Regions from separate parts of the Micromonospora sp. DT201 genome, predicted to be linked through region 2. Evidence: predicted binding sites of a transcription regulator. Region 2 holds the regulator's gene; each other region holds the start of a gene.
What was found. Region 2 encodes HrcA, which represses chaperone genes, less so after heat shock. Its sites were predicted from a motif close to GGTTNGCACNCTCNNNNNGAGNGTGCNAACC; they were not measured.
Positions count from the first base shown of each region.

Region 1: a site for HrcA is predicted at 1,378-1,408, ahead of groL (chaperonin GroEL). Genes of this name have one in related genera too.
Region 3: a site for HrcA is predicted at 1,217-1,247, ahead of groES (co-chaperone GroES). Genes of this name have one in related genera too.

Region 1 is NZ_JBNCKP010000017.1:58,192-61,464, forward strand. Features, by position in the region: gene ACLQ28_RS24540 (GNAT family N-acetyltransferase) at 1-290, opposite strand, end outside; gene ACLQ28_RS24545 (cold-shock protein) at 615-818, shown strand; gene ACLQ28_RS24550 (hypothetical protein) at 884-1,330, shown strand; gene groL (chaperonin GroEL) at 1,604-3,226, shown strand.
Region 2 is NZ_JBNCKP010000033.1:16,720-19,992, forward strand. Features, by position in the region: gene hemW (radical SAM family heme chaperone HemW) at 1-519, shown strand, start outside; gene ACLQ28_RS32260 (DUF4870 domain-containing protein) at 587-1,228, opposite strand; gene hrcA (heat-inducible transcriptional repressor HrcA) at 1,394-2,416, shown strand; gene dnaJ (molecular chaperone DnaJ) at 2,491-3,273, shown strand, end outside.
Region 3 is NZ_JBNCKP010000001.1:195,679-198,951, forward strand. Features, by position in the region: gene ACLQ28_RS01020 (THUMP-like domain-containing protein) at 1-1,121, opposite strand, end outside; gene groES (co-chaperone GroES) at 1,381-1,695, shown strand; gene groL (chaperonin GroEL) at 1,766-3,273, shown strand, end outside.

The DNA.
Region 1 (3,273 bases), on a different contig from region 2:
ACGGTCAGCCCGGGTTCGTTCGGGGCGGCCGTGCCACCGGCGTGCCCGACCAGCCGGCCGCCCGGGTCGGCGATGAACTGCGCGTTACGGGAACCGGCCGAGGTGTAGGAGACCCGGGCGGCGAACTCGTTGTGCGGTCGGGCCGCCGCGTCGGCAAGGGTCTCCAGGAAGGCCAACGGCGCGTCGGCCAGCATCTCCAGGCGCAGCGCCCGCATCCGGGCGGCGTCCTCCGGCCGGACCCGGCGGATCTCCGCGAGCCGTAGGGCCGGCGAGCCTATGTCGGTGGTCATGTCCGCATGCCTACCACAGGGGATGGACGCCGTTTCGTGAGCTGTGCCCGATTGCCGTCACCGCGGGGCGCCCCTGCGGCCCTCCACCCATTCGCAATGGCGTGCGCGAATTCGGCGGCTCGAGAACCCGACCGATCAGTGCGGTTGGGGACGCCCGAAGTGTGTCCGATTTGTGGCCGTGCGCGGTCGTCACTCCTCGTGTAGCGTGCGATTTCGGTCACCTGCTTCAATGGCCGTCATCGATCGCTGAGGCGGTGTCCGAGGGCGCCCGGCCGCGCCGTGCGCCGGGTCAGGCAACGCCGCGCAGAGTGAGGGATGTGCACCGTGGCACAGGGCACCGTGAAGTGGTTCAACGCCGAAAAGGGCTACGGCTTCATCGCCGTCGACGGCGGTCAGGACGTGTTCGTTCATTTCTCTGCGATCGAGATGGACGGCTACAAGGCCCTGGAGGACGGTCAGCGGGTGGAGTTCGAGGTCGCCCAGGGGCAGAAGGGCCCGCAGGCCGAGCACGTACGCGTCATCGCCTGAGCTTCCTCACCCGATCGGCCCCCGCGTCGGGGCTGCGGCGCTATGGCCTGCGTCGGGCGCTCCCGTTGTGGGGCTGGACGCTGCTGATCAGCCTGCTCATTGGCATCGGCGTCTGTTTCTGCGTGCTGCCGGGCATCTACCTGGCGTTCGCGCTGAGCCTGGCCGGCCCGGTCTACCTCTTCGAACGCCGCAACCCGATCGGCCGGTCGTTCCGGATGTTCCACGACCGGTTCGGCCTGATGCTCGGACGGGTGGCCCTGGTGGCCCTGGCGGTGGTCGTCGGGAGCCTGATTCCCGGTTTCCTGGAAGGGCTGGGCACCTCCGCTCTCGGGACGGATCCCTTCGCGTCACCAGGTACTGCGGTGGGGGCGGTGGCGGTGATCGGGGTCACTGCGGTGTTGGCCCTGCCGGCCCACCTCGCCCCGAGGATCGGTCTGCTCGTGACGTACGCCGAGCAGCGGGCCCATGAGGCGCCGGTGAACACTGCCGGACTGGCCGCGGAACTCGGCTGAGCGGCCCCATCGTGCTTGCACTCGGCAGGGGAGAGTGCTAAACAAGTCATTGGCACTCGCATACCGTGAGTGCCAGCGGTCGGGACGGTGGGGCCAGGTTGCGCCGGTGTGGAGACACCGGGGCGGCACATGGCCGGTCGTCGCGGGCTATCCGGCCCGGCCGAAGGACGTCGCCGTCGCCAGGTGGCGACGTCCCAAGGTGCGCACACCAGGCGGCCCATCCGGGGCACACAAACTCGGGTGGCCCGTGAGTGTCCAGGAGGACAACGCCGTATGGCCAAGATGATCGCTTTCGACGAAGAGGCTCGCCGCGGCCTCGAGCGGGGCATGAACCAGCTCGCCGACGCCGTAAAGGTGACCCTCGGCCCCAAGGGCCGCAACGTCGTGCTCGAGAAGAAGTGGGGTGCCCCCACCATCACCAACGATGGTGTGAGCATCGCCAAGGAGATCGAGCTCGAGGACCCGTACGAGAAGATCGGCGCTGAGCTGGTCAAGGAGGTCGCCAAGAAGACCGACGACGTTGCCGGTGACGGCACGACGACGGCGACCGTCCTGGCCCAGGCCCTGGTTCGCGAGGGCCTGCGCAACGTGGCCGCTGGCGCCAACCCGATGGCCCTGAAGCGGGGCATCGAGGCTGCGGTCGCGAGCGTCTCGGAGGAGCTGTCCAAGCTCGCCAAGGACGTCGAGACCAAGGAGCAGATCGCCTCCACCGCCTCCATCTCCGCTGGTGACACCACCGTCGGCGAGATCATCGCCGAGGCGATGGACAAGGTCGGCAAGGAAGGCGTCATCACCGTCGAGGAGAGCAACACCTTCGGGCTGGAGCTGGAGCTCACCGAGGGTATGCGCTTCGACAAGGGCTACATCTCGGCCTACTTCATGACCGACCCGGAGCGTATGGAGGCCGTCTTCGACGACCCGTACATCCTGATCGCCAACAGCAAGATCTCGTCGGTGAAGGACCTGCTCCCGATCCTGGAGAAGGTCATGCAGTCGGGCAAGCCGCTGCTGATCATCGCCGAGGACCTGGAGGGCGAGGCCCTGGCCACCCTGGTGGTCAACAAGGTCCGTGGCACCTTCAAGTCGGTCGCCGTCAAGGCGCCGGGCTTCGGTGACCGCCGCAAGGCCATGCTGACCGACATCGCCATCCTCGCCGGTGGCCAGGTCATCAGCGAGGAGGTCGGCCTCAAGCTCGACGCCGCCAGCCTCGACATGCTGGGCCGCGCCCGCAAGGTCGTCGTGACCAAGGACGAGACCACCATCGTCGACGGTGCCGGTGACGCCGAGCAGATCCAGGGCCGGGTCAACCAGATCCGGGCCGAGATCGACAAGAGCGACTCCGACTACGACCGCGAGAAGCTGCAGGAGCGGCTGGCCAAGCTGGCCGGTGGCGTTGCGGTCATCAAGGTCGGCGCGGCCACCGAGGTCGAGCTCAAGGAGCGCAAGCACCGCATCGAGGACGCCGTTCGCAACGCGAAGGCCGCCGTCGAGGAGGGCATCGTCCCGGGTGGTGGCGTCGCGCTGGTGCAGGCCGGCAAGACCGCCTTCGACAAGCTCGACCTGGTCGGCGACGAGGCGACCGGCGCGAACATCGTCAAGGTCGCGCTGGACGCCCCGCTGCGGCAGATCGCCGTCAACGCCGGCCTTGAGGGCGGCGTCGTGGTGGAGAAGGTCCGTAACCTCGAAGCGGGTCACGGCCTCAACGCCGCCAACGGCGAGTACGTCGACCTGCTGGCCGCGGGCATCATCGACCCGGCCAAGGTGACGCGCTCGGCGCTGCAGAACGCCGCTTCCATCGCGGCGCTGTTCCTCACCACCGAAGCCGTTGTCGCGGACAAGCCGGAGAAGACCCCGGCTGCCCCGGCTGGCCCGGGTGGCGGGGACATGGACTTCTGAGTCCAGTTCCGACACAGAACGGGGCGGGCCGCTGACGCGGTCCGCCC
Region 2 (3,273 bases):
CGGATGAAGCGCGGCGAACTGGCGTACCCCAGTGACGACGTGGCCGCGGACCGCTACCTGGCGGCGGAGGCCGCACTCGACGCGGCGGGGCTCTCCTGGTATGAGGTCTCCAACTGGGCCCGCACCGACGAGGCTCGCTGCCGGCACAACCTGCTCTACTGGACCGGCGCGGACTGGTGGGGGCTGGGGCCGGGGGCGCACAGCCACGTCGGCGGCGTGCGCTGGTGGAACGTCAAACACCCCTCGGCGTACGCCCAGCGGTTGGCCGCAGGCGCGTCCCCCGGCCTGGCCCGGGAGGTCCTCACGGTCGACGAGACGCACATGGAGGACGTGATGCTCCGGCTGCGACTCGCCAGCGGCCTGCCGCTGGCGGTGCTCGACGGCACCGGCCGGGCTGGTGCCGAGCGGGCGCTGGCTGACGGCCTGTTGGACACGGATGAGTACGCGGCCGGCCGGGCGGTGCTCACCCTGCGCGGGCGGCTGCTCGCCGACGCGGTCGTGCGCGACCTGCTGCCCTGAGCATGCCCGCTGCCCCGGTCCGGGGCAGCGGGTGCTTCGGGCCGGCCGGGGGAGCGGCCGACCCGAGTCACTTGATGAAGCTGGCCGACATCGGGTAGCGGTAGGGGGCGCCCTCGTTGGCCTTCATGCCCGCGATGATCCCGAACAGGATCTGGATCACCACGACGGCGATGCTGGGCAGGAAGAGCAGGCACCAGCTCACGAAGAGCAGCACGAACGCGATGATCGACCAGAGGATCTGGAAGTTCAGGGCGGCCAGGGCGTGCGCCCGGACGGTCGGCGACTGGTTGCCACGGGCCAGGTAGGCGATGAGCGGAGCGACGAAGCCCAGCGGACCGAAGCTGATCAGCGCGCCGACGGCGCCGCCGAAGTGCGCGACCAGCGCCCAGGTCTTGTCCTCGTTGTTGGCGTAGCCGCCACCGGGTCCGCCGTAGGCGCCACCGGTCGGATAGCCGCCAGCGGGGTAACCGCCGGGCGGGGGATAGCTGCCAGCCGGGGGATAGCCACCCGCCGGAGGGTAGCCACCTGACGGCGGTTGGTCACCGGTGGGCGGCGGATAGCCACCGGCCGGGGGATAGCCGCCCGGGCCAGGTGCCCCGGACAGTGGTGCGGTGGGCGGCTCGGCCGACGGGAACGAGCTCGGGGAGGTCGGCTCCGGCGGGTTGTTGCCGGGGTCACCCCCTCCGGGAGGGCGAGGAGGTTCAGTCATGGGTGTCACGGTAGGGGCCCATGGCAACGCCGCACCAGTGGGCGGCCGTTGATCATCGCGCAGGCGGGTACGCCGACGTAGACTGGCACTCGCTACAGTCGAGTGCCAGGATGGCCCGGCCGGCCTACGGCGCCGGCGGCCGACGTGCGACAGGAGGTGCGGAGGATGGGTCTCGACGACCGGAAGCTCGCCGTGCTCCGCGCGATCGTCGAGGACTACGTCTCCACCCAGGAGCCGGTCGGCAGCAAGGCGCTGGTTGAGCGGCACCAGCTCGGGGTCTCCCCGGCCACGGTCCGAAACGACATGGCCGTGCTGGAGGAAGAGGGCTACATCCGGCAGCCGCACACCAGTGCCGGCCGGGTGCCCACCGACCGCGGCTACCGGCTCTTCGTCGACCGGTTGTCCCGGGTCAAGCCGCTCAGCCCGGCCGAGCGCCGGGCCATCGAGCGCTTCCTGGTCGGCGCGGTCGACCTCGACGACGTGGTGCATCGCACGGTGCGGCTGCTCGCTCAGCTGACCCGGCAGGTCGCCGTCGTGCAATATCCGAGCCTGGCCCGCTCCTCGGTTCGTCACCTGGAGCTGGTGCCGATCTCCACCACCCGGCTGATGCTCGTCATGATCGCCGACACCGGGCGCGTGGAGCAGCGGCTGGTGGAGCTTCCCGGGCCGGTGCCCGCCGACAACGTCACCGATCTGCGCCGGCTGATCAACGAGAAGCTCTCCGGCGCCCGGCTGTCCGACACACCGCCGCTGGTGCAGGCGCTTGTCGAAGAGGCGCCGGCCGAGCTGCGTCCGACGATGACCACCCTCGCCACGGTGCTCCTGGAGACGCTGGTCGAGCGACATGAGGAACGCATCGCGTTGGCCGGCACCGCCAATCTCACCCGGGGCGGCCTGCTCGACTTCCAGGGTTCCCTGCGGCCGATCCTCGAAGCGCTGGAGGAGGAGGTCGTGCTCCTCAAGCTCATCGGTGAGACTGAGCCGAGCACGACCCGGGTGCTGATCGGCGACGAGAACGAGTTCGACAACCTGCGGGCCGCTTCCGTGGTCAGCACCGGGTATGGCCCGGGCGCCACGATCGTCGGTGGCCTGGGGGTGCTGGGGCCTACCCGGATGGACTACCCCGGCAATATCGCCACGGTTCGCGCCGTGGCACGCTACGTGGGCGAGTTGCTGGCCCAGAACTGACAAGTCAGGGCCGACGGCCGGCTGCTGCCACCGGATCGGCGCAACGCGAGACGAACATGAGGACACGGAACGCAGTGGCCAGGGACTACTACGGCATTCTCGGTGTGAGCCGGGAAGCCTCCGATGACGAGATCAAGCGCGCCTACCGCAAGTTGGCGCGCCAGTTCCACCCGGACGTCAATCCGGATCCGGAGGCTCAGGAGAAGTTCAAGGACATCAACGCCGCGTACGAGGTCCTCTCGGACGACCGGAAGCGGCAGATCGTCGACCTGGGTGGCGACCCGCTCGCCCCCGGTGGCGGTGGCGGCGCTGGCGGCCCAGGCGGTCCAGGTGGTGCTGGCCCGTTCGTCGGTTTCCAGGACATCATGGACGCGTTCTTCGGTGGCGCGGCTGGTGGCGCCCGTGGCCCGCGTCCGCGTACCCGGCCGGGTGCCGACGCGATCCTGCGACTCGAACTGGACCTGCACGAGACGGCATTCGGCGTCGAGGCGCCGATCACCGTCGACACCGCCGTGCTCTGCACCACCTGCTCGGGCGCGGGCACGGCCGCCGGCACGCATCTGGCGACCTGTGAGGCGTGCGGCGGGCGAGGCGAGGTGCAGTCGGTGCAGCGCACCTTCCTCGGCCAGGTGGTTTCCGCCCGGCCGTGCACCGTGTGCCAGGGCTACGGCACCACGGTCCCGCACCCCTGCCCCACCTGCGCCGGCGATGGCCGGGTGCGTACCCGCCGCTCGCTGACGGTCAAGATCCCGGCCGGAGTCGAGGACGGCATGCGGATCCGGCTCGCCCAGCAGGGCGAGGTGGGCCCGGGTGGCGGCACCGCCGGCGACCTCTACGTGGAGATCCACGAGCGGCCA
Region 3 (3,273 bases), on a different contig from region 2:
CCGGCCAGCCGCAGGTCCCGCCGGAGCTGCTCCGGGGTGAGCGCCGAACCCCGCTTCAGGATCTCCACCCGGCCCACCCGACGCTCCCGCAGCAGGGCCCGCAGGCGCTTGAGCGAGAACGGCAGCACGTCAGTGATCTCCAGACAGCGCGCGTACGGGGTGCGGGTCGGGCGGTCGGCGTAGAGGTAGGCGATGCTCGGGTCGCCGAGGGTGGCGTCCAGTTCGACGGCCAGCTCGGCGACGAGGTGCGCGCGCACCACCGCCGGGTCCGGGTCGAACAGGTATCGGCGGGGTGGCCCGACCGGCGCCTCGTCGGCACCCGAGCCGGTCAGCTGGTGGCGGTGGGCCTCGGCACCCCGCTCGCGGTAGAGGGTGGCACGGCGGGGCACCTCCGCCAGTTCGCCGCACCAGAGCGCGGCCTCGACCAGGTCGCCGTCCACGCCGACCCACTCCGCCTCCGCGCCGGCCGGAATGAGCGCGTGGTCCAGGCCCGGCGCCACCTTCACCACGGTGCGCGGCACCCGCTCGGCAAGCCCGGTGACGAAATCCCACGGTGGCGAGTAGGCGCGTGGGTCGAAGATCCGCCGTCCGGTACCGGTGGTGCGGCGGGCCGGGTCGCAGAAGACACCGTCGACACGGGAGACGTCGAACGCGGTGGCATCACCGCACTCGACCGTGAACAGGTCGGCCAGCCCGGCCGCCGTCGCGTTCGCGGCGGCCATCGCCGCGGTCACCGGGTCGGCCTCCACCCCGTACACCCGGATGCCGGCGCGGGCGGCGGCCAGTGCGTCCGCGCCGAGGCCGCAGCCGAGGTCGGCCAGGGTGCGGACGCCGGCCGCGTGCAGCCGGGCGGCCCGACGGTCGGCGACCACCCGGCGGGTGGCCTGCTCCAGGCCTGGGCGGGTGAGGAACATCCCAGCGGCAGCCGGGCCGAACTTGCCGACCGCCCGTTGGCGCAGCTCGGCCTGGGTGAGCGCCGCCGCGGCCAGCGTCGGTGGCACCCCGGCCGCGCGCAGCGCCGACGCCGCGGCCAGCGGATCACCGCCGGCCAGCTCGGCCGCCGCCGTGAGCGCGGCCGACCCCTCAGGGGTACGCAGCGCCGCCAGCTGATCGAGATCCACCCGGTCATTGTCCGGGTCGACCCGGAAATACAGGCTGGCGGGGCGCGACTCGCTGGCACTCTCCTTGACGGAGTGCTAGCCACGGAATAACCTGCGATTAGCACTCTCACCCTGAGGGTGCCAGCTTCCGGGTCTCGCGACCCGGGCGCGCACGCCAGGCGGACCGGCACCCGCGACGACGGCCCCGCCCGGTGGCATGAGGCAGATTGACGCTGGTCGGCCCCGCCGGCCAGCAACGAAACCAGTACCCCAGGAGGGTATGCCCGTGACTACCGCGACCAAGGTTGCGATCAAGCCGCTCGAGGACCGCATCGTGGTCCAGGCGAACGAGGCTGAGACCACCACGGCGTCGGGCATCGTGATCCCCGACACCGCCAAGGAGAAGCCGCAGGAGGGCACTGTCCTCGCTGTGGGCCCGGGGCGCGTCGACGACAACGGCAACCGGGTTCCGGTTGACGTTCAGGTCGGCGACACCGTTCTCTACTCGAAGTACGGCGGCACCGAGGTCAAGTACGCCGGCGAGGAGTACCTGGTGCTCTCCGCCCGCGACGTCCTCGCGGTCATCGAGAAGTAAGCAACCGATCAATGCCATTGCCCCGGTCCGGCTCGCCGGGCCGGGGCAATGGCATTTCGAAGGGACATTCATGGCGAAGATCCTGAGCTTCTCGGATGACGCCCGACACCTGCTGGAGCACGGTGTCAACGCCCTCGCGGACGCGGTCAAGGTCACCCTCGGCCCGCGCGGGCGCAACGTCGTCCTGGACAAGAAATTCGGTGCGCCGACGATCACCAACGATGGTGTGACCATCGCCAAGGAGATCGAGCTCACCAACCCGTACGAGAACCTTGGCGCGCAGCTGGTCAAGGAGGTGGCGACCAAGACCAACGACGTCGCCGGCGACGGGACCACCACCGCGACCGTGCTGGCCCAGGCGATGGTTCGCGAAGGTCTGCGCAACGTGACCGCCGGGACCAACCCGGCCGGCCTCAAGCGGGGCATCGACGCGGCGGCCACCAAGGTCTCCGAGGCGCTGCTCGGCCGTGCCGCGGAGGTCACCAGCAAGGAGTCGATCGCGAACGTGGCGACGATCTCCGCGCAGGACACCACGATCGGCGATCTGATCGCCGAGGCGATGGAGCGGGTCGGCCGCGACGGTGTCATCACCGTCGAGGAGGGCTCCATGCTCACCACCGAACTGGACGTGACCGAGGGTCTCCAGTTCGACAAGGGCTTCATCTCGCCGAACTTCGTCACCGACCTGGAGGGTCAGGAGTCCGTCCTTGAGGACGCGTACATCCTGGTCACCACCCAGAAGATCTCGGCGATCGAGGAGCTGCTGCCGCTGCTGGAGAAGGTCCTGCAGAACAGCAAGCCCCTGCTGATCATCGCCGAGGACGTGGACGGCCAGGCGCTCTCCACCCTGGTGGTCAACTCGCTGCGCAAGACCCTCAAGGTCTGCGCGGTCAAGGCCCCGGGCTTCGGTGACCGGCGCAAGGCGATGCTCCAGGACATCGCGATCTCCACGGGCGCCGAGCTGGTCGCCCCGGAGCTGGGCTACAAGCTCGACCAGGTCGGCCTTGAGGTGCTCGGCACCGCTCGGCGCGTCGTGGTCGACAAGGAGAACACCACGATCGTCGACGGCGGCGGCCAGAAGGCCGACGTTGCCGACCGGGTGTCCCAGATCCGCAAGGAGATCGAGGCCTCCGACTCCGACTGGGACCGGGAGAAGCTGGCCGAGCGGCTGGCGAAGCTCTCCGGTGGCATCGCCGTGATCAAGGCTGGTGCGGCGACCGAGGTCGAGATGAAGGAGCGCAAGCACCGCATCGAGGACGCCATCGCGGCGACCAAGGCTGCGGTCGAGGAGGGCACCGTGCCCGGCGGCGGCGCCGCCCTGGTGCAGATCCTGTCGGTCCTCGACGACGACCTGGGCTTCACCGGTGACGAGAAGGTCGGCGTCTCGGTCGTGCGCAAGTCGCTCGTCGAGCCGCTGCGCTGGATCGCGCAGAACGCCGGTCACGACGGCTACGTCGTGACGCAGAAGGTCGCCGACCTGAAGTGGGGCCACGGCCTCGACGCTGCCAAGGGCGAGTACGTCGACCTGGTCAAGGCCGGCATCATCGACCCGGTGAAGGTGACCCGTAATGCGGTCAC